2 regions of the Tissierella sp. MB52-C2 genome follow, and region 2 is predicted to be linked to the other one. Evidence: riboswitches for the same ligand, from Rfam matches in the RefSeq annotation. Region 2 holds a riboswitch; the other holds the start of a gene.
What was found. A riboswitch is a leader RNA that binds a small molecule or an ion and turns the genes downstream of it on or off. The one in region 2 is predicted to bind thiamine pyrophosphate.

Region 1 (11,567 bases), 380 kb from region 2:
AAACATTGTAGATTATGTATCTTTTGGTAGTGAAATCGGAGACTTAGAACCTTTAAATACATTGGCTTCCATATTGGCTCGTGAACCAGATTTTTATAAAGAAAAATTAAAGTCCAATCTATCTTTAGGCCTATCTTACTCTGTCTCAAGAAGTAATGCTCTCCATGATTATATCAATGATTATTATCCTAATAATACTTATAACTATGAAGAAATACTTAATAAATCTAATAATATATTAGGAATTGAATATTTAAAAAGTTTAATAAATATAAATTCTACAATAAAGCCTGTTACAATAAAAAGATCTGGTAAGGATTATAATGATTTAAACTTATCTAATGATTTTGCCAGTGCAACTGGAATAAGAAACTCCATTATAAGCAATGGATTACCTTCTATAAAAGATTTAGTACCCTTTGAAACATATTATCACCTAGAAAAATATCTAAAGAAATATAATAAATTTAATCTTATAGAAAATTATAATCAAATATTACTTTATTTAATTAGAACTATGGACATAGAAAAACTTCAATGCCTATTAGATATAGAACCTGGTCTTGAAAATAGAATAGTTCAACAGGGAAATAAAAATAATGATATTAAAGAAATAATTAACAATATTGTAACTAAGCGTTATCCTAGAACTCGTATTCAAAGATTATTTATTCATCTACTAAATCAACTTGATAAAGATACTTTCTGGGAACTTTATAATATCTATCCCTCTTATATTCGTGTCTTAGGCGCTAGAAAAAACGGCTTAGCACTTATTAATAAAATCAAGAAAAATTCTTCTTTACCTATTATAACTAAATTTGCTGATTATAAACATTTTAAAAATAATTCCTTAGAAAAAATTCTTAGGTTTGATAAAAAAGCAACAGATATATTCTTCATAGGACTAGAATCTTCTATGACTATGTCAAATATGGATTATTATAATTCACCTTATATTAAATAACTCATCATATTGTCCTACTATATTTCATAATATGGTTTATAGGAGGTGTAAATATGAGAGTAAGAAGTAAAAGTCAAAACAATTACTCTACTTTATTATTTTTAATAATTATCATCCTTGCTTTATTTGGAATTATTGCTAATCCCAAACTTTCATTAAGCAGTGCCACATCGGGAGTATCAATATGGTTTAACATTGTATTGCCTTCTCTTTTGCCATTTTTTATTATATCTGAAATACTTATAGGCTTAGGGTTCGTTGACCTGATTGGAAAGCTATTAGGGCCTTTAATGGGTCCCTTATTCAAAGTACCAGGAGAAGGGGCATTTCCGTTAACCATGTCTGTGCTATCTGGATATCCTGTTGGTGCTAAACTAACATCTAGACTAAGGGAAGAAGGTTTAATAACAAAAAATCAGGGCAATAAATTAATATGCTTTACAAGTACTTCTGGCCCTCTTTTTATGCTGGGAGCTGTTAGTATTGGAATGTTAAATGATTCTAGCCTAGGACCTCTTATTATCATTCCACACTATTTAGCAATCCTATGTCTTGGCTTATTATTTAGGTCCTACAAATCAGATAATAAAGAATTTACTAGAAGCAATAAAAGTATTTTCGAGGAAATTCAAGAATCTTATAACTCTTGGGTAAAAACAAAGAAATCCATAGGTTCTTTGATAACAAAGTCAGTCAAAGAAAGTATGGACACTATAATTTTAATTGGTGGTTTAGTGATTTTTTATTCTGTATTAGTAGAAGTATTATTTAACATGAAGTTTATAAACCACTTTTTATATTTATTAAGTAATATATTGTCAATAGATTTACAGATAGTAAAGGGATTTATTGTGGGGATATTTGAAGTCACCATGGGGTGTAAAAATATTGCAGCTGCAAATATAGATTTCATCTATAAAGTATTATTAATTAACTTTATAATTGGCTGGAGTGGCATATCTGTTCATAGTCAATCCCTTAGTTTTATTAATAAAACAGATATAAATGGTAAACTCTATATATTTTCAAAATTCCTCCATGGAATACTTTCAAGTATCTTTGGTTATATAATATACCTAGTAAAATATAAAAATTATATCCAATCTACATTTTCAAATGCCATAACTTCCTATGGACAATTCGAATTATTAGATTGGATTTATCTACTAACTAGTTCAGCTAAGTTAGCTTTAACCATTAGTATATATATTTTTATACTATCTGTACTTATATCTTTATTATTTAGGAAATCAAGAAGTTTTAGTTAGGGCCTCTTAATTCCTTTCTATTTTCATTTATTAACTGAATTAATTCCTTTAAATTCTCTTGAGTTTCTTCCATTAAGCTATCTGCATACTCCAGTGCACCAATTCTAATTTCTTTAGCATTTGATTGAGCTTTTGTAATAATCTCCTCTGCCCTGGAGCTTGCTTTTTTTGTAATTTCATCTTGGTCTACTAATTCTTCTAATCTATACTCTGTTTCTTTCAGCAATGTATCTGCATCTTTTTGAGCTTCTGCTAAAATCCTTTGTCTTTCATCCTTTATCCATGATGCCTGTTTTATTTCATCTGGCAATTTAATTCTAATCTCTTTTAATATTTCTAAAATTTCAAATTTATCTACCATCACTTTTCCAGAAAAAGGTACACCTGTACCAGATTCTACAATATCTTCAATTTCATCAATTAATTTTAATACTTCCATATGTATTATAGTCCTCCTTCAAATTTATTTTTCAGCGCCAACTCTACTACTTCAGGAACAAAACATGAAATTTTTCCTCCAAACATAGCAACTTCTTTTACAATACTTGAACTTAAATAAGCATATTGACTACTAGATACCATAAACATTGTCTCTACTTCGTCATTAACCTTTTTATTTACTAAAGCCATTTGCATTTCATATTCAAAGTCTGAAACAGCCCTAAGTCCTCTAATCATAGTAGTACAGTTCATTTTTACTGCATAGTCTGTAAGAAGTCCTGAAAATGAGTCTACAGTAACATTAGGAAATTTCTTTGTTACTTCTCTTAATAAATTCATTCTTTCCTCTAATGAAAATAGATTCTTTTTTGATGAATTATTTAGTACAGCTACTATTAGATTGTCCACTTTTTTAGCGGCTCTTTCTATAATATCTAAATGTCCATAAGTAACTGGATCAAAACTACCTGGATATATAGCATTCATATATTTCCTCCTTATTGTTTCTTCCTATAAAATGATAAGGATTTATTTCCATATCTTCTTAAATCTCTCTTATTAAAATTATATAATACATCTTCTAGTTCTAATTCTTTTTCATGTTCAATTATTATCAGTCCATTTTCTGCTAATATACCGTCTTCATCAATCTTTTTTAATATCTTGCAAATAAATCCTTCTTTAAAAAAAGGTGGATCTATATATATATAATTAAACTCAAGTTTTTTTTCACCAAAGTTTCTTATGGCAACCATAATATCTGATTTCAAAACAACACTTTTATCTATAAGTTTAGTATGAGCCAAGTTTTCTTTTATAATGTTTATGCTATCCATAGAATTATCTACAAAGTAACATAGCTTAGCTCCTCTGCTTAAAAATTCTATTCCTATGGAACCTGAGCCTCCAAATCCATCTAATATAATACTATCTTCGTCTATATGTCCTAAAATATTAAATAAGGATTCTTTGGTCTTATCTTCAGTTGGTCTAACATTTATACCTTTAGGTGTTTTTAACTTGTGTCCTTTTCTTAACCCTGAAATTACTCTCAAATATTTACCTCCTTTTGAACCCAATATTACTAATATTTTATCACATATTTTCTATTTTAAAACATAAATTAATTAAATGTTAAATTTTCACCAGAATTTAAAAAAAGTTTTTCTATTTTTTTCTTTAATTCTCTATACTTCTCTTCATTTAACTCCCTATCTTTATTAAGAATATTTATTGCTTCCTTTTGTGCAATTTTTAAAATATCCATATCTCTAAATAAATTCGCTACCTTTAATTCTGGAAGCCCATGCTGCCTAGTTCCAAAAAACTCTCCTGGTCCTCGTAATTCTAAATCCTTTTCAGAGATTTTAAAACCATCATTGGAGCTTTGCAGTATTCTCATTCGTTCTCTAGATATAGGATTTTTACTTTGGTTTATTAGTATACAGTAAGACTGATATTCTCCCCTGCCAACTCTTCCCCTTAATTGATGTAATTGAGCAAGACCAAATCTTTCTGCATTATAAATAACCATAATATTTGAGTTTGGCACATTTACTCCTACTTCAATAACTGTTGTAGAAACTAGTATATCTAATTTATGATTTTTAAATTCTTCCATTATCATATCTTTTTCCTTAGATTTCATTTTTCCATGTAATAATCCAACTTTAAATTCCTCAAACACATTTTCCTTAAAATTTATATATAGTTCTTCTGCTGCATTTATATCTAAGGTTTCTGACTCCTCAATTAATGGACAAACTATATACGCTTGTCTTCCATTTAATACTTGCTTTTTAATAAAGTTATTAGTCCTCTCTATCATCTCTGGACCAACAGCATAAGTTTCAATTTCTTTTCTCCCTGGGGGCAGCTCGTCAATAATTGAGATATCTAAGTCTCCATATAAAATAAGGGCTAAAGTTCTAGGAATGGGAGTTGCAGTCATTACTATAGTATCTGGATTATCACCTTTTTTAGTTAAAACTGCCCTTTGCTTTACACCAAATCTATGTTGTTCATCTGTAATTACAAGTCCTAATCTGTTAAACTCCACATTTTCTTGGATAAGGGCATGGGTACCTATTAATGTATCTATTTTCCCTTGTTTTAAGTCCAACAATATTTCTTCTTTTCTTTTAGGAGATAAATTTCCTACTAGCAGTTCAACCTCTATATTATAATCTTTAAAAAAGCTTTTAAAGGATTCATAGTGCTGGCTTGCTAATATTTCTGTAGGAGCCATCATTACAGCTTGATATCTAGATAATATGCACTTAAATATGGCAAGAATAGCTACTATGGTCTTTCCTGACCCTACATCTCCCTGTACTAATCTATTCATTTGAAAATCACTTTCCATATCATTTTCAATTTCTTTAAATACTTTAATCTGAGCATTTGTAAGCTTAAAAGGCAGACTCTCAATAAATTTATCTACTTCTATAGTCTTTTTAAATTTTATACCTTGATTATTGCCGATACTTTTATTTTTAATGATAAAAAGCCCTACTTGTAAAGTCAATAGTTCCTGAAAGGCCAATCTCCTTCTCGCCTTCTCAAGTGATTCTTTACTTTTTGGAAAGTGAATATTTATAATTGCTTCTTTAATTTCCATTAAACTATATTTATTTATTATTTCTAAAGGAAGAAACTCTTCAACTCCTTGTAGGTATTCGCTAATTGTATATTTAATAAGCTTTATTACCTCATTATTAGTCAATCCTTCTGTTAATGGATACATAGGTATTATTCTTCCCACCTTATCCATTGTACCTATTTTTTCAAAAACAGGATTCATTATTTGAATTTCTCGTCCAATTTTATTTATTTTACCATTAACTATTATCTTTTCACCAATACTAAACTTATCCTTTAAATATTCTTGATTAAACCATGTTAGATATGCATTATACATATTATTCTTCACAGGAATTTTCAGGATAGATAAATTATTTCTAGGTCTTATTATATTTGCCTTACCTACAACTTCAACTTCTAGGCTTATTTTTTCATTTATCTGAGCTTCTCCCAAATCTCCAAACTGAGACCTATCATCATAGTCTCTAGGAACAAAATATAACAAATCTTCCACTGTATTTATATTTAGCCTTTTTAATCTAGAGGCTCTCTTAGGTCCTACACCTTTTATATACTGGATATTCATTGATAGTGATTCCATAACTTCCTCCAAGTTTATAATATTATAAAACCCTGCCAAAGGCAGGGTTTTTATTCCACGGAAAATATATAATAATATATTGGTTGACCTCCAAATATTAATTCAATATCTAAGTCATCGTATAAATCAGATAAGTGCTTTTCTAAATCTTGAGCTGTTTCTTCACTTAGGTCACTTCCATATAAGATTGTAATCAATGAAGCATCTTCATCAACCATATTTTCCAGCAGCTTAAGTGAAACTTCATTTATTTCTTTTCCACTGGCAACTATATCTCCTTCAGCAATGCCTATAATATCGTCCTTATAAATTTTTGTATTATTAAATTCTGTATCTCTAACAGAGTAAGTGACCTGCCCTGTTTTTATATAGGTTATTGCTTCCTTCATAGTTCCTGTATTTTCTTCTATAGATTTTGATTCATCAAAAGCAAGTAAAGCAGCTATTCCTTGAGGTATTGTCTTAGAAGGAATTACAGCAATATTTCTATCACTAAGCTCTTTGGTTTGTTCTGCTGTCAAAATAATGTTACTATTATTAGGAAGAATAAATATATTTTCTCCCGTAGTATTATCAATAGCCTTAAGTATATCCTCTGTACTTGGATTCATAGTCTGACCGCCAGAAACCAAAGTATCTACATTAAGTCCTTTAAATACTTCATCTACTCCTTCTCCTATGGAAATAGCCACAAAAGAATATTTTTTCGTCGGTTTAGATTGCTTTGAATTAAAAAGAATCTCTTCATGTTGGTATCTCATATTATCAATTTTTATATCATTTAACTCTCCGAGACTCAGGGCCCTTTCAAGCACTGTTCCGGGATTGTTTGTATGAACATGGACTTTTATTAATCCTTCTCCCCCTACTACTAGTAAAGAATCTCCTTGTACAGATAATTCCTCTCTAAAGGAGTCAATATCATTGTAATTAGTATTAATTATAAATTCAGTACAATACCCATATTTAATATCATCAGTATCTATATGTTCTTGACGAACATATTCTTGTTTTTCTACCTTTTTTTCTTCAACTTTAATTTCAACATTATCTATTCCCGCTAAGGCGTTATAAGCCCCTATTAAGACATAAAGCAGACCTTTGCCACCAGCGTCTACGACTCCCGCTTGCTTTAAAACTGGAAGCATTTCTGGAGTTCTGGCAAGGGATTTTTCTCCATGATCTATTACCTTTTTCAGGAAAACTAAAATATCTTTTTCTTGTTTACTAATAGATACAGCATATTCTCCACATTCCCTAGCTACTGTTAGGATAGTTCCTTCCGTTGGTTTCATAACAGCCTTATATGCCGTATCGGCAGCTTGTTTAAATGCTTCTGCAATTGTTTTTATATCTGCAGTATCTTTTTCATTTAATCCGTTTGCAAATCCACGAAAAAGTTGTGATAAAATAACGCCAGAATTACCCCTGGCTCCCATAAGGGAGCCGTGGGATGTAGCCAATGCTATTTTACTAACACTATCTTCATTTAAATTAATTCCTTGTTTAATAGCAGAATTTACTGTAAGTGACATATTCGTACCTGTATCTCCATCAGGAACAGGAAATACATTTAAGGAGTTTACCTCCTCCTTATTATCTTCTAGGAACTTTGCTGCACCTGCTAATGCCTTTTTTAGCATTGTTCCATCTAGAATTTCTATTCTCAATTATAGTACCTCCTTAAACTACTTTCCAACTCTAATTCCTTGTACATGTACATTTATTTTGTCTATTTTTAGACCTGTTAAACTTTCAATGTTAAATTTAACTCTTTCTATTATATTTTCAGCAACTACAGAAATTCTTACTCCGTATTCCAATATAACATGCAAATCAATCGTTAACTTTTCGTCTTTCGTATAGACTTTAATGCCTTTAGCTAAATAATCCGATTTTAATAATTCAAACAATCCATCTGTCGCATTTTTAGAAGCCATACCCACTATACCATAACTTTCCATTGCTGATATTCCCGCAAGAGTAGCTATTACATTATCATCTATACTAATTGCTCCATATTCGGTATTAGTTTTGGCTGACATAAATAATCGCCTCCTTATTTTAAATATGCCATATTTTCTATTTTACCCCAAATTTAGAAATAGTTCAACTAAATCATATTATAATAATACATTTTAGTTGCATTTTTACTAATTATTGTGTTAGAATATAATGTGTTATTATTGAATAAAAATACTTAATAAGTATTTTCATAGTAGTTAAGGAGGTGTTTCGAATGGCGAAAGTTTGTGAAGTATGTGGAAAGGGAAAAGTATTTGGTAACAAGGTTACTTTCTCAAATAAAAAGAGTTCAAGAAGTTGGTCACCTAACATTAGATCAGTAAGAGCTGTTGTTAATGGTGGAACGAAAAAAGTTAATGTTTGTACTAGATGTTTAAGATCTGGATATGTTGAAAGAGCATTATAATTATGTAATCAAATTAAAAAAGGCTTCTATCTAAGAATTATAAGGAGGCCTTTTTTGAGACTCATTTATGCAAAGTCCTTTTATGTAAATACTAAAACGGGACTTTTCTGTTTTTATAAAACAAGGCTTCCACTTATAAAGGAAAGCCTTATTTTATTTTTAAAATTAATGCACCCATTATAAGGAGTCCTATTCCTATTAATACTAGAATAAATTGTATAGGTATAAACCTCATAATTATTAATAGTCCTACTACTGCCAAAGTTATACCTACTATTTTTTTTATCCTCCTTATATATCTATAACAAAACCTCTTCATAAGCAACACCCCTAAGCACTTTATTATATCCTATTCATATAATAAATAAATAGTTACAAAAAAGCTTAAGAATATATAGATAACCAACATCATAATAAAAAATACACGTTCGTGCTGTTTCGAATATGAATAACTCCTACAACTCATTCAGCTACAAAATCCTAAAATTTATAAACTCGCTACGCTCAAACATATAAATTTCTTTACGGATTTTATAGCTTCATTCATTGGGAGTTATTCCATATTCTGCAAATGCACTTTCTTAGTATTTTTTATTATGATTTCATGTTGGTTATCTATATCTTAAGCTTAATCTTTTGACACAAATATTAGTGCTCTTCCCTTATGAATCTGAACTTTTCCAATGTCTTCAATGATTTTATTACTAATTCCAAGAGTTGAACCAAAAGAGATAAATTTATTATCTAAGTTATAGAAAAATCCTTTTAAAGATACAATTATTCCATCATTTGATATAGGTATAACAGAAACATAATGATCTTTTAAATTTTCTATTTCCAAATAATTGTCTGTTAAATAAATAATATTATTATCATCTACTATTTTTCCTTTAATTCCTTTATCATGTAAAGTATTAAGCAAGAATATATTCGCCATTGTATGATCTTGCCTAGACCCTGTTACTCCCATAAGTACAATTTCATCATATCCCTTATCTACTAAATAATCCATAGCTAACTCTGTATCTGTTACATCTTTAATAGATGAATATTTTTCAATAGGGACATTTTTACTTAATATATATTCTAAAGTTGACTTACTTATTGAGTCTAAATCTCCCAAAATCAAATCTGGCAGCTTGTTAATTTTCAGCAGATGTTCCATTCCTCCATCTGCACATACAATAAAATCTACTTCACTGATAATTTCTTTTAACCTATTATAATTAGTAATGGTTCCACTTGAAACTATTAGTCCTTTCATTTAAAAACCTCTTTCCTACTTTGCTTTTATTGTCTTTTCTAAAGGTTTCCATATAATTGCAATTACTATACAAGAAATAATTAGTTCTGGCACTAAATAATAAGCGTTATATTGTATTGAATAAATCCAAGGGTTTAAGTCACCTGCATATTCAGCAAAGAATATTACACCTGATAAAACATGAGATATCATTCTACCTAAAATTCCCATAAATACAGCTAAAAAAATTCCTAAATATCCCTTAACTGAATCTCTATCTTTAATACTATATGCAATTCCTGCTAATCCCAATATACCAAAAGCTAAAGGATAATCTAAAATAAATTGTACTGGGTGATAGAAATAAGGCTTTAATACGAATTGTAATATTCCATAAACACCACCTATGGTTAATCCTGGTGTTACACCCCAACGTATTGCAAATAGCATTATTGGAATCATACTTCCAGCAGTTACCGAACCACCCATCGGTGCTTCATATACCTTAATATAACTTAGTATAGTGGCTAATGCAATCATCATACCCCCTTCTGTCAACATCTTTACATTCCATCGTTTTTGCATTTGAACTCCTCCTTTAAATAAATAAACCCATCGCCAATATAGGGCAATGGGTATTTAAAGGCTAATACACACTTCCCTACGCTGGCATTATCCAGGTCAGGTCATAAGGGTCGGGATAAATCCACTCTCAGCCTTTCGGCTCCCCTAGTGCTAAACATTTTATGCAATTAACTACATTATATCATACAAAATGATTTTTACAACTCTTTAAATTCTTTAGTTCGTTTTTCCACATCTTCAGCCCCAAATATATCAGAACCAGCTACTAATAAATCAGCTCCGCAATCTAATACTTCTCTAGCATTTTGAAGCTTTACTCCACCGTCTACTTGAATTATAATATTTAAACCTCTATCATCAATGATTTTTCTTAGTTTTTTTATCTTGTCTTTCATTGCTTCAATAAAGGATTGCCCACCAAACCCAGGGTTTACAGTCATGATAAGAACTAAATCTACATCATTTAAAATATACTCTATGTTTTCCAATGTAGTAGCAGGATTTAATGATACACCTGCCATAATTCCATATGATTTTATCTCTTGTATAGTTCTATGAAGATGAATAGTTGCTTCTTCATGTACTGTTATTAAATCTGCTCCTGCCTCTACAAAGTCTTTAATATACCTTTCAGGTCTATCTATCATAAGATGTACATCAAAGGGTAGTTTAGTTACACTTCTTAGACTTTTTATGACTGGAGGCCCAAAGGTAATATTAGGTACATAGATTCCATCCATTACATCTAGATGAAGATAGTCTGCACCACCATTTTCTACTTTTTTTATATCTTCTTTTAAATTAGCAAAATCTGCGGCAAGTAACGAAGGTGCGATCTTAGCCATTTTAGTACCTCCTTATTTTCTTTATTTCTTCTAGGAAAAGTAAATAATTCTCATACCTCTCCTTAGATATATTTCCTTTTTCTACTTGATTCTTTACTTCACAATCAGGTTCATTCCCATGTAAGCAGCTTATAAACCTACATTTCTCCCCATATTTCTTTATTTCTCTGAAATATTCTCTAAGTTCTGATTCTTCCTCAATAAAATCCACATTTAAAGAACTAAATCCTGGAGAATCTAAAACAAATGTATTATTATCCAATTCTAGCAGCTCTACATGTCTAGTCGTATGCTTACCTCTTTTAGTTTTTGAACTTACATCTCCAGTTTGTAGTTTGAAGTTTTTATTGACTCCATTTAAAAGTGATGATTTCCCTGCTCCTGAAGGACCTGCAAAAACTGAAATATTACCACTTAATATTTCCTTCAACTCTTCTATACCAATATGATTTATTGCGCTTGTCATAATTACTTTATATCCAGCTGTCTCGTATATGTTTTTAAGCCTTGATGCGTTGTCTAAATCTAAATCAGATTTATTTAGACATATGGTGACTTCCAATTTTTCATATTCTGCCATTAAAAGAAATCTGTCTAAAAGCC
Region 2 (11,567 bases):
ATATTAAAAAAATTTTTTTTATAATTTTAACATGGTTAATCTGTAGTTTTGCATTAATATCATGTACTAAAAATCAGTATAAGACTATTACTATAGAAGAAAATAATCAAGAAAAGGATATAGATATTTCCCCTGAGAAGAAGTCAATATTTGAAATTAATAAAATTTATAAATATGATAATCTTAAATTAAATGAAAATCAATTATCTATTGAATTTTTAATTGGATGGTTTAATAATGAAAATATTGCTAGTGTTATTTATCAACATTCTAGTCCAAATAATGAAGTCAGTATAAATGAAAAGGATTATAAATATAGTTTTACAAATGAAGTTATTAAAATCGATGGTCCTAGAGATATAAGTCTATCTCTAGATGGAAATAAAGTAATTTATACAACAGAAGAAGAGGAATTGAAAATTTTCAATAAAGACTTAAATAAAAATAATATAATAACTAAATTAGATACATTGTACGATAGTATTACTGCTTTAAATTGGTCCAATAACAGTAGGTATTTATCATTTGCAATTGATTCATACTCTCGTAAAACTAGCACTTGCTATATATATGATACAACTAATAATATAATAAAAAAAATAAAATTAAAAGAATTTAGTTATTTTACTAAATTAGTTGTGTCAGATGATGGTACAAAAGGACTTTTGACTACAAAAGATTATGACCCTAGACATTCTGGTGATGTTTTTTCATTATATTTAATAGATTTAGATAAAAATACATTTAGTAGAAACGAAGAAAATAAATTAGCAACATTATCAAATGAACATGCTAAATTTATAGATTCTAATAAGATTTTATTCATAAATACACAAAGAAATTCATTAAACTTATATGATTTAGACTCTAAAAAATCAATAGAATTGGATAATAATGTAAAAGGTTTCGAAACATCTACAGATTTGAAGAATATAGTATATTCACAAGTTTTAAAACAAGATGACATAGATATATATGCTTGTAATATAAATGAAAATACTATTTCAAATAAAGAATTATTATACAAGGGTTTTATGCCTGTTAATATATATTGGTCACAAGATAATAAAAAGATATTATTAGCTGGTAAAACAAACTTAAGTTCAAGACCAGATTATACAGATATTAATGAATACTTAACAATTGAATTTAAATAATAGAAATGCTTTATTAAATTAACTGGTTGTGCTAGTTAATTTTATAGTAAAACTTATAAATTTAAAGTTCCAGCATATTATGTTATCATATTGTTCATTAGTCTAATAAGGCAACTGATAAGGGGATTATAAATATGCTGGAGCTTAACAAAACTTGTTCTAGAATTTGATTTAATTTTATCTTAATTAAATTAAATCCACAGAGGCTTCAGATACCTTTCTCAGTGCACTTAGTTTTTAAAAAATTAGGTTTAACACTTTTTATTGCTTTTTGTGGACAATTTGTAATACATTCTCCACATCTTATACATTCCAAACTATTTGGAGTTTTATTTACTTCCACCTGCATTTTACATTTTCTGCTGCACACACCGCAATTTGTACATTTATTTCTATCAACCTTCAATCTATATAAACTAACTGGATTGAATAATGAATAAATAGCACCAAGGGGACATATAAACCTACAGAATGGTCTGAAGATAATCATTGACAATATTATTGTAATTATCAACAATGTAACCTTCCAAGTATACAAAAACCCTATGGCATTTCTTAATGATTTATTTAATAAAACCAGAGGAATACCACCTTCAAGTGTTCCTACTGGACATATAAATTGACAGAATGTAGGTTTGCCCATTCCAATAATATCAACGAAAAACATTGGAAGTAAAAGCACAAATACTACTAATATTAAATACTTTAAATATTTTAATTTGTCAAAACTTTTGTTTAATTTTAGTTTGGGCACTGGAATCTTATGTATCAGATCTTGAATCAATCCGAATGGACATAACCATCCACATACAAATCTACCCATTATACTTCCAATTAACATTAAAAAGCCAACTATATAGAAAGAAAACTGATGTTTCACTCCACCAACAACTGCTTGAAGGGATCCTATAGGACAACTTCCAAGAGCACCAGGGCAAGAATAGCAATTTAGTCCAGGAACACATATTTTTTTCAAATTGCCAGTATAAATTTTTCCAGATGAAAAACCCATTAAATTAGCATTTGTAATAATAGATGTTAATATTTGAACCTTTCTTCTTAGTTTCTTAGCCAATTCCTATGCACTCCAAACATATATTAATGGCTTTCTTAAAAACTTCGTTTACCTCACCTCTATAAATACCTATGCTAATAAATAAGAGACTAGTTAAAACTAAAACTATACTAATAATTTTTCTCATATTATAACAACCTTCCTATGAAAATGGATAGCTACATTACAATAACTATCCATCTTTTAAATAAATTAGAATTACATATTTTGCATTATTATTTCTACAAATCTCCAGCTTCCTTATTATTCGGATCATATTTGAAAATGATCTCATCAAATTTTTGATTAGTTTTCACTGTATATTCAATAGAATTGCTATCTACGAGCTTACCTTCCTTAAAGGACTTCTGTTCTTCTTTCAACAGTATGCCTGTTTCAGCGTCATACCAATATCCACTCTCACTCTTGAATTTATTTCCATTCTGATCAATGTCTTCATATATACTGAGTGAATACAATACTTTTTTGCCATTATAATCAATAGTTTTAAAATCTCCTGACAGTGCATTATTACTTAGTGTAAAAAATCCGTATTGATAAGAATTATTTACTAAACCTTTTTGTGTACATTTTGTAGTCTTTTTAAGGAGATCCTTATCAGTTTCATAATAATAATTTATATCTTCATCTTTATTATATAATCTCAAGTATGCTAGTTTTCCAACATTATACTGCTCCCAACGATAATTACCATCTTGCCAGTATTCTTTTATAATGATTTTATCAGCTTCAGTTCCTTCACTATTGATTACACTCTCTACATAAAAGCTACTACCACAGAAAGCATCAGATTTTCTGTTTAAATCCTTCATTATTGGTAAGTTTTTTTCAACTTTTTCTGTAAATTTCTTTATTCTCTCATCGTTAGCAAAATCTTTATTTTTAGCTATTTCCTTATTTAAGTTGTCAAGAAAATCATTGTATCTTTTGTCTAAACCATCCTCTGTTTTTACACCATTTTCCATACTTGAATTATTAGCATTAACCTCTTTAGATGCAGTAGTATCATTTGATGTACCTTTATCAACAGTTTTATTTGAGCATCCTGAAATTCCTATAGTCAGTATGACGGCAACTATTATAATTGAAAATATTGACTTTCTATTTCTTAACAAAACTATCACTCCTTAAATCATATTATTAAATTTGTTTGTACTTCTATTTCCTTCTGCTATTTTAGTTTTTCCAATGCTTCGTCAATTAGTTTCATGTACTCTTCTTTTGTCCTTGCACCACTTATTATTTCCCCTACAACATCTCCATTGCTGCCAACCAGCAAGGATGTAGGAAAGCTTCCACATAATGACATGAAGTCATCATAAAACTTTTCATCAGGTACAATATTAGTGAATGTCACATTAGTTTTATTGAGGATTTCCTTAACTGCCTCTTCATTTTTCATTCCATCCTCAACTACTCCAACTACATTTACACCTTTATCCTTTACTTCCTCATACAATTTTCCTAGATCTGGTAGTTCTGCCACACATGGTGAGCACCAAGTTCCCCAGAGATTGATAAGTGTAAGTTTACTATCTTTAAATATTTCACTGCTTACTTCCTTGCCATAAACATCTGTGGATTTGAATTGTGGTATAGTTTTTAGTGTCTCTAATGAGATAATTTCTGTTTCTTCCTTTTCTGGAGCTTTTGCAGCCACATCATCTTTGTTCTCCGGCCTTTTCCCACATCCTACCATACCTGTACAAATGATTAATATAATTGCAAAAACTGCACTCTTTTTTAAAATGCTATTCATCACAATACTCCTTTCATGTTGATATCATCCAACTATTTTGCTATTTTCTTTCCATTGGACTGGTATGATTATATAAGGACCATGTATATAAAATTTATTTAATTTGTAAATAAAATGTATCATTTTTCATTTAACTTGAAGATTAGTATTTTTTATTGTCAGAACTCCACTTCATGTCAAAACAATGTAAAGTTCTTTCTTTTACTTTCTCTATCTTCTATATTTTTAAAAAAGAAAGTATTATGCTATTTTTATCCTTTGGCATATTCTAATTAGATAAAATCAATTCAACATTATCCCATTTTCTTTTTTAAATTTATTAAAGGATGCTTAAGATAGGACTTCATCATATTAATCCCTGATACCTCAATATCTACATCAATTTCATGAGTAGAATTATAAATACAAGCCTTTAAATATCCAATTCTATGCCTAATCTCCTTCTCCCTATTAGCTGCTTTAAATTTATTTACAGCGTGTTCTATTATAAAAAAGTTTAGATTCCCTACATCTCCTTTAAGCATATCTACAGGAATAATAGATAAGAACCTGCCCCTTCTGCATAGTATCCATTTTCATATGACATCCTGCACATACTCCAAATTCAATCCGCCCATTGGTTTTTAATGCTAGAGCACGAGTTTCAACTAGTTCAACAGCATCATGATGGGATAAAGTCAGCCTAAACTGAGCAGTAAAATCATTATATCTTTCTATTTCTGTCACAGCTTGTTTTAGTATTAAGGATGAACCTAAGCTAGTTATTCCGAATAACAAAATAAATCTTCTCCTATAATAAATTAATTTTATTTTTTTAAATATCCTATTAACATGCATATTTAAATATGTTACGGTAAAAGTGTATGATTGTTTTTTTGATTTATTGCGTATCTTATATAATCTTATGTACAAATATAAAAAGCAATCAAATAATTACGCGAACAGTTATGTTCGTTTTTTAATTATTTGATTGCTTTTATTGTTATTCTTGTATATCAATAAACAAAGACATAATATCTAAAATACACCAAATGCTCTTCTATGCTTAATTATATATATACCTTTGCTATTAAAATATTAGCTGGATTTTCAGATCTTAGTTTTAGATTTAGAGTATTGTTATTAGATCTAACTAGAAGAGTCTGAAATGGGCTAATAGGATTTGTATCTCCCTTGATATCAACATATATCTCATTATCCCAAGCATATATAAAATAAAAAGCTTCCTTAAAATCAGAAGAAATTTCTTCTACCACTAAATGTTCCTTATCTATATAAATACTCTCAAGTTGTCCTTCAGCTCCATTCCTAAGCATCAAATTAAAATCTCTTGCCATACCATAACTAGTAGTATCTATTCCCCCATCAAATTCGTATACTTCAAAGGGCTTTAGATTGATATATTCTTTATGATTATGTGTTAATTTAAGCTCATTATCAAGTGGTGTGATAAATCTATTTACCCCTTCTAATTTAGTAAACTCTGATTTTTCTAATTCTACTGTAGCAGAGCTTAATCTGAATTTAAAATTAAACTCCTTATAATTTGAACCTTCTGGATAGATAAATAATTGAGTAGTCTTCCCTCCTGACCATTCCGCTGTTATATAGTCATCTTCTTTAATTAGTCTTGTCTTAATCTCCATTTTATTCTCCTTATTATTTTGATAGTCTTGCACACCGATACATGGGATTTTATATTAAAATGCGCTGCTGCCTGACGTGCTGAAGAACTTATACTATGCATCTATTCTATAACAGATAATTTGAAATCGCCACTATAAGTTTGATTTTTAACTGATAATCTTTCCAACCTATGCTGACGATATGCCACTACCCATTTTGTACATTACTTTTATTTATATGACATTTCTTGGCAATAAAAAAATCGTCCGTATGTTATAGCATACGGACGATTTTTATCATTTCATTTTATTTCTTTTTCACAGGGTAGCATACTTCCGTTACCCACTCTTCAGGATTCTGTGTTTCATAGGGACTGACATGGTAAATACAGAAGGACAAACCATTAAATTCATATCCATTATCTCGAATCCAGTTAGCTACAGCTTCATTCACCCCTATAACTTGGTCATAACTTCCCTTGTAAGTAGCTGATGCAATTTGAATAGGAGCAACGGTCTTAAATTTAACATTTTCAGTGTCCTCATAATTTCCACGCACCGATTTCTGAACTTCTACATCTACTCCGCTTTCCTTATACTCTCCATCATGAAAGATAGCTAAAGTATAGCATGGATCACCATTTTGCATATGAAGAGATGCTGTTTCTTCCATGAGAATATTCCAAAGCATTCCTTCCTGATCATAGCTAGGAATTATCTTACGTACACTTGCCACATATCTTTCTGGAAGTTCTTTTAACGTTACATTATAATTCATTGTCTTATCATCCTTTCCAAGTCTCTGAATAGTAGTGTCAATAAGCAGTAAACGTCGATTGATTTCCTCCGCTTGTTCTCGAATTTCTGTCTGTTTTAACAATAAATATTCCTTTAGAGCCTGTGGATTTTCATAACTTTTCAGTATTTTAGAAATAGATGTCAGGCTAAATCCCATGTCTTTTAGTGCATTAATACGGCCTGCAAGAGGCAATTGTGCTTCACTGTAATATCTATAACCTGTAAAATCATCTATACTCTCGGGAACAAGTAAACCAATCTCATCATAATGACGTAGCATTCTTATACTGATCATTGATAGTTTTGAAAAATCACCTATTTTTAACATTTATCTTACCTCACATATATGTGTTTTTTGAGCTCAATTACAGTATAAAGTATACCATAGTGTAAGAGTCAACAAATAATTTTAAAATTATCTGTTGACTCTTACACTATACTATCTAAATCAAATATACATCTCTAAAAGCAGTCATTAATTTTTTCCTTTCTTAAATATACTTTTTAACTCCTTAGCCGCCTCTTTTATATCTGGTTGCGAAATAATAGCTGATACCACTGCAAGTCCATGGATCTCTATGCCTTCAAATTTTGGTATTGTAGTTTTATTAATTCCCCCAATCACCACAATAGGCAGTTCAATATGTTCTCGTATTCGTGCGAGTTCATCTATGGATGTAAGCTTTGCATCTGTTTTCGTACCAGTTGTAAACATTGCTCCGACACCAAGATAGTCCGCATCCTCTGACTGCGCCTTTATTGCTTCTTCAAAGGTAGATGCAGATACACCAAGAATTTTATTGTCACCAATTAATTTTCTTGCAATGGTTGCAGGTATGTCACTCTGACCAATATGTACACCGTCGGCATCCACCGCCAATGCAATATCAATTCGGTCATTAATGATTAATGGAATCTGATATCTATCTGTAATTTCCTTTATCTTCATTGCTATTTCAAAAAACTCCAAAGATGAGCAATTTTTCTCTCTCAGTTGTATTACAGTACACCCACCTAAAATAGCTTGCTCTACAGCAGTTTCCAATTTTTCTGTACTCATAAGTTCCCTATCTGTTATAAGGTAGAGTGTATAATCAATATTTGGCTTCATCTATCTTCGCCCTTTCTAGAAAATATGTGCTGTTCATATTTGATAAAGCATCAATAATGCCAATATGAAAACTACCTGTTCCCATTTCTCTAGTTTTTACAAAGGAAATATCACCAGCGATTCCCATTAAAGTAATTCCTATAACCGTTGCTGTATAATAATCCTTTGTTATACCACAGAAACTACCTACAAGTGCAGATGTCATACAGCCTGTACCAGTAACCTTGGAAAGCATTTTATGCCCATTGGCTATTCTAGTAACCCGAATTCCATCTGAAACAATATCTACCTCTCCTGTAATCCCCACAACACAAGAATATTTATTCGCCACCGATTTCGCAATAGCTTCTGCATCATTTTTTTCATCTGCTTTTGAAGTATCAACTCCTTTTGTAGAAACACTTAGTCCAGCTACAAAAGAAATCTCTGACAAGTTTCCACGAATTACATCTATTTTTACTTCTGAGAGAATTTTATATGTTGTTTTGTTTCGCAGTGAGGATGCACCTGCTCCAACAGGATCTAAAACTACGGGAATATGAAGTTCATTGGCTTTTATTCCTGCCCTAATCATAGAAGCAACAGTTCGTTGATTTAAAGTTCCTATATTAATTACAAGAGCAGAAGATATTGAAACAATTTCTTCTACTTCTGCAACATCATCTGCCATAATAGGAGATGCCCCCATTGCCAAGATCGCATTTGCACAATCATTTACTGTAACATAATTAGTGATATTATGAATAAGTGGACTTTTTATCCTGATTTCATGGAGTAAATCCGCACAAGCATTAGTTAGATAATTCATTAATACTCCCAGCCTTTCTTTTATTTATAATAAAGCATATAAAGCCCATTGCTACCATTACAGGTAACGTGATTCCTATAATAGAGTTATAAGGCATAAGTAAACGATAAACGATAAATCCAATCACCCATAAAATTATGTTTCTTATGCTATGAGAGTGACTAGGGTCTATATCTTTTTTATGCAACAGAAAATAATCCACAAACAGGATGGCAAATAAGGGTGCAAATACAGAACCTATAAGATATAAAAAATTCTCATATTGGCTAATAGGCACAAACATAGCAAGTAATGAGCCTACGACACATGCAATAACAGCAGCAAACTTTTCATTTACCTTTTTACTTAAATTAGCTGTACTTACTCCTGCAGAATAAACATCGAGAAATGTAGTGGTAACTGTAGAAAATAGAACAATTACAAGAGCAATCAAGCCAAGTCCTGCAGACATTAATATGGATGTAATATCCGATGTACCAGTGTAAATTGCTGCACCGAGTCCAATTACAAACATCACTGTACTACCAACAAAATAACTTATTACACTCCACAAAGTACCTGTGATTTTCTTCTCCAACTTTCTTGTATAATCAGAAATAAGAGGAAGCCAAGAAAGGGACATAGCTACATTAAGTTCAACCGCAGTACCAAAGCTCATAGCTTCTTCCACTACATTTACTCCACTAGTATTTTTGAAAACCGTGAAACCGAGAATAATTGTAAATATAAACAAGACCGTCATCACCACAGTATTTAATTTTGACAGATTTTTAATACTAATTACTACCCAAATACAAATAAGCAATCCAATAACTATACACCATAGCTTTTCATTTTGATAGCCCCAAAGATGATTTGTAATTCCATCAAATGCCTTTGCCCCGTTAATAATCATAATTGCAGTCCAACCAAGAAGCTGTAATATGTTAACCCAAGAGAATCCAAATGAACCATATTTACCAAAAGAAATACGAACAGATTCAGCGGCAGAAAGACCAGTTTTTGCACCAATCAGTCCCGCTGGAAAAAGTATAGCACCTCCAATTACATGACCAATAATAATAGCCCAAATACCTTGGACTAGTCCCAATGGAGCAAGTAAAGCTCCTGTCATAATTTCAGCAATAGATACCGCTGCACCAAACCATAATAATATTTGACTAAAGGTAGATACCTGTTGATTTTCATTTTTCATTATAAATCTCCTTTACTTTCCTTGATGTTCAAACCATTTTTATATAGGTCATAAAAATGATGTGTTGGTCCATTACCCTTACCAATGTTTAAGGAATGCTCAATTGCTGTTGTAATATATTTTTTAGCCTGTTCTACAGCAACAGGCATAGACATACCATGTGCAAGATTGGATGCAATAGCCGAAGAGAAAGTACAACCTGTCCCATGAGTATTTTTTGTATTTATACGCTGGGTTTCAAAATAATAAAACTCTTTACCATCATATAAAATATCCAGTGCATCTCCAATAGCATGGCCACCTTTAACAAGAACATTTTTACACCCCATATCATAAATAAGCTTTGCTGCTATTTTCATATCTTCTGTGCTTCTTATCTGAATATTTGATATCTTCTCAGCCTCTGGGATATTAGGTGTAAGTAAATCAGCATAAGGTAGTACAACCTTGATTAATGTATCTATGGAATCGGGGTCCATAAGTGGGCAACCATTTTTCGCATACATTACAGGATCAATTACAACATTACACGGCTTATATTGCTCAAGTTTTCTTGCTACTGCCTCCATACAAAGTTGTGTAGACAGCATACCAATTTTCACAGCATCAACTTCAATATCCTCGAATACTGCATCAATCTGTTTTTCAATCATATCTGGAGTAACATCTTGTATATCGATAACACGACTTGTGTTCTCTGCTACTACTGAAACAATGACACTCATTCCAAATACTCCATGTGCTGAAAATGTTTTTAAATCTGCTTGTATACCAGCACCTCCACTACAGTCTGATCCAGCAATACTAAGTACCTTTTTCATTGAAACTCCTCCCTTTATTCTTTATATAAAATAAATTAGGGTACTTCTCTATATGGAGAAGCACCCTAATCAAATACAATAATGTAAGTGATTTGCTTCCCTACGTTGGTATTAACCAACAGGTTCAAAGGGTCAGGTTTTACCTTCTCAACTATTTCTAGTCCCCCCGCAAACATTGACTATATTCATTTTTATACTTAATAACCCTATCTTAAATAATAATAGGGTACTTCTCTACACAGAGAAGCACCCTAATCAAATACAATAACGTAAGTGATTTGCTTCCCTACGTTGGTATTAACCAACAGGTTCAAAGGGTCAGGTTTTACCTTCTCAACTATTTCTAGTCCCCCCACAAACATTAACTATATTGAGTATATCTTATAATAATAACATAATCAAGGTACAAAATATAATTTTATCCCTAACTTTATTTATAGACTGATTGCTATTTTCAACAATTATAGTCCTACTATCATCAGATATTAGATTTAAAAAATTATCTAAATAAGTATAATTACTCTTTAAGATATAATTCAACAATCACATATATAAAAATAATATACTAAATATATAATTTAATAAAACTTTTTCATCTATATAATTGTCTAATAGATAGATAATAAAAATGAGCTCATATTTTATTCTCAAGGAGGTGGTTATACTGGAAAAATTAGTTCTTAAAGCAATAAAAGGAGATGGTGAGAGTTTTGGCCTTCTTATAAATAGCAAAAAAGAAGATTTATATAGAATTGCATATAGCTATGTACACAATGAACAAGATGCACTTGATATTATAGGAGAAGCAGTCTATAAAGCTTATATATCAATAGGCAAGTTAAAACATCCAGAATATTTTAATACATGGCTTGTTCGTATAGTCATCAATTGTGCTATCAATTTTATAAACAAATCTAAAAGAATTTTATATCTAGATAATAAGGCTATAGAAAATTTAAATAATGAAAAAAATGATATTGTGGAAACCATTGACTTAAAAGAAGCCTTAGAGAAGTTAGACTCTAATTATAAAATTGTCATAATACTAAGATACTCTCAAAACTTAAAGTTGAAAGAAATAGCTGAAATTCTAGAACTTCCTTTAAGTACAGTAAAAACTCGGCTTTATAAGGCAATAGAACTTTTGAAAATAGAACTTAAGGAGGGCGAAGATTTTGAATAATAATACGGATGATTTGAAAAAAATTTATTCAGATA

Region 1: it holds a riboswitch for thiamine pyrophosphate, as region 2 does, so the genes downstream of both, thiT (energy-coupled thiamine transporter ThiT) here and thiD (bifunctional hydroxymethylpyrimidine kinase/phosphomethylpyrimidine kinase) in region 2, are expected to answer to the same signal.

What each region holds. Positions count from the first base shown of each region.
Region 1 is NZ_CP133261.1:1,721,539-1,733,105, forward strand. It holds gene RBU61_RS08655 (nucleotidyltransferase) at 1-967, shown strand, start outside; gene ylbJ (sporulation integral membrane protein YlbJ) at 1,021-2,235, shown strand; gene RBU61_RS08665 (ATPase) at 2,228-2,674, opposite strand; gene coaD (pantetheine-phosphate adenylyltransferase) at 2,680-3,162, opposite strand; gene rsmD (16S rRNA (guanine(966)-N(2))-methyltransferase RsmD) at 3,174-3,731, opposite strand; gene recG (ATP-dependent DNA helicase RecG) at 3,800-5,860, opposite strand; gene RBU61_RS08685 (DAK2 domain-containing protein) at 5,911-7,530, opposite strand; gene RBU61_RS08690 (Asp23/Gls24 family envelope stress response protein) at 7,549-7,905, opposite strand; gene rpmB (50S ribosomal protein L28) at 8,100-8,291, shown strand; gene RBU61_RS08700 (hypothetical protein) at 8,440-8,610, opposite strand; gene RBU61_RS08705 (thiamine diphosphokinase) at 8,920-9,555, opposite strand; gene thiT (energy-coupled thiamine transporter ThiT) at 9,571-10,119, opposite strand; TPP riboswitch at 10,176-10,275, opposite strand; gene rpe (ribulose-phosphate 3-epimerase) at 10,317-10,964, opposite strand; gene rsgA (ribosome small subunit-dependent GTPase A) at 10,966-11,567, opposite strand, start outside.
Region 2 is NZ_CP133261.1:2,103,289-2,114,855, forward strand. It holds gene RBU61_RS10550 (hypothetical protein) at 1-1,157, shown strand, start outside; gene RBU61_RS10555 (4Fe-4S binding protein) at 1,366-2,232, opposite strand; gene RBU61_RS10560 (CD1871A family CXXC motif-containing protein) at 2,225-2,359, opposite strand; gene RBU61_RS10565 (hypothetical protein) at 2,454-3,347, opposite strand; gene RBU61_RS10570 (TlpA disulfide reductase family protein) at 3,404-3,991, opposite strand; gene RBU61_RS10575 (hypothetical protein) at 4,285-4,515, opposite strand; gene RBU61_RS10580 (DUF6323 family protein) at 4,508-4,768, opposite strand; gene RBU61_RS10585 (HutD family protein) at 5,041-5,637, opposite strand; gene RBU61_RS10590 (MerR family transcriptional regulator) at 5,924-6,742, opposite strand; gene thiE (thiamine phosphate synthase) at 6,890-7,525, opposite strand; gene thiM (hydroxyethylthiazole kinase) at 7,509-8,333, opposite strand; gene cytX (putative hydroxymethylpyrimidine transporter CytX) at 8,317-9,528, opposite strand; gene thiD (bifunctional hydroxymethylpyrimidine kinase/phosphomethylpyrimidine kinase) at 9,528-10,349, opposite strand; TPP riboswitch at 10,429-10,527, opposite strand; TPP riboswitch at 10,615-10,713, opposite strand; gene RBU61_RS10615 (sigma-70 family RNA polymerase sigma factor) at 10,978-11,532, shown strand; gene RBU61_RS10620 (hypothetical protein) at 11,525-11,567, shown strand, end outside.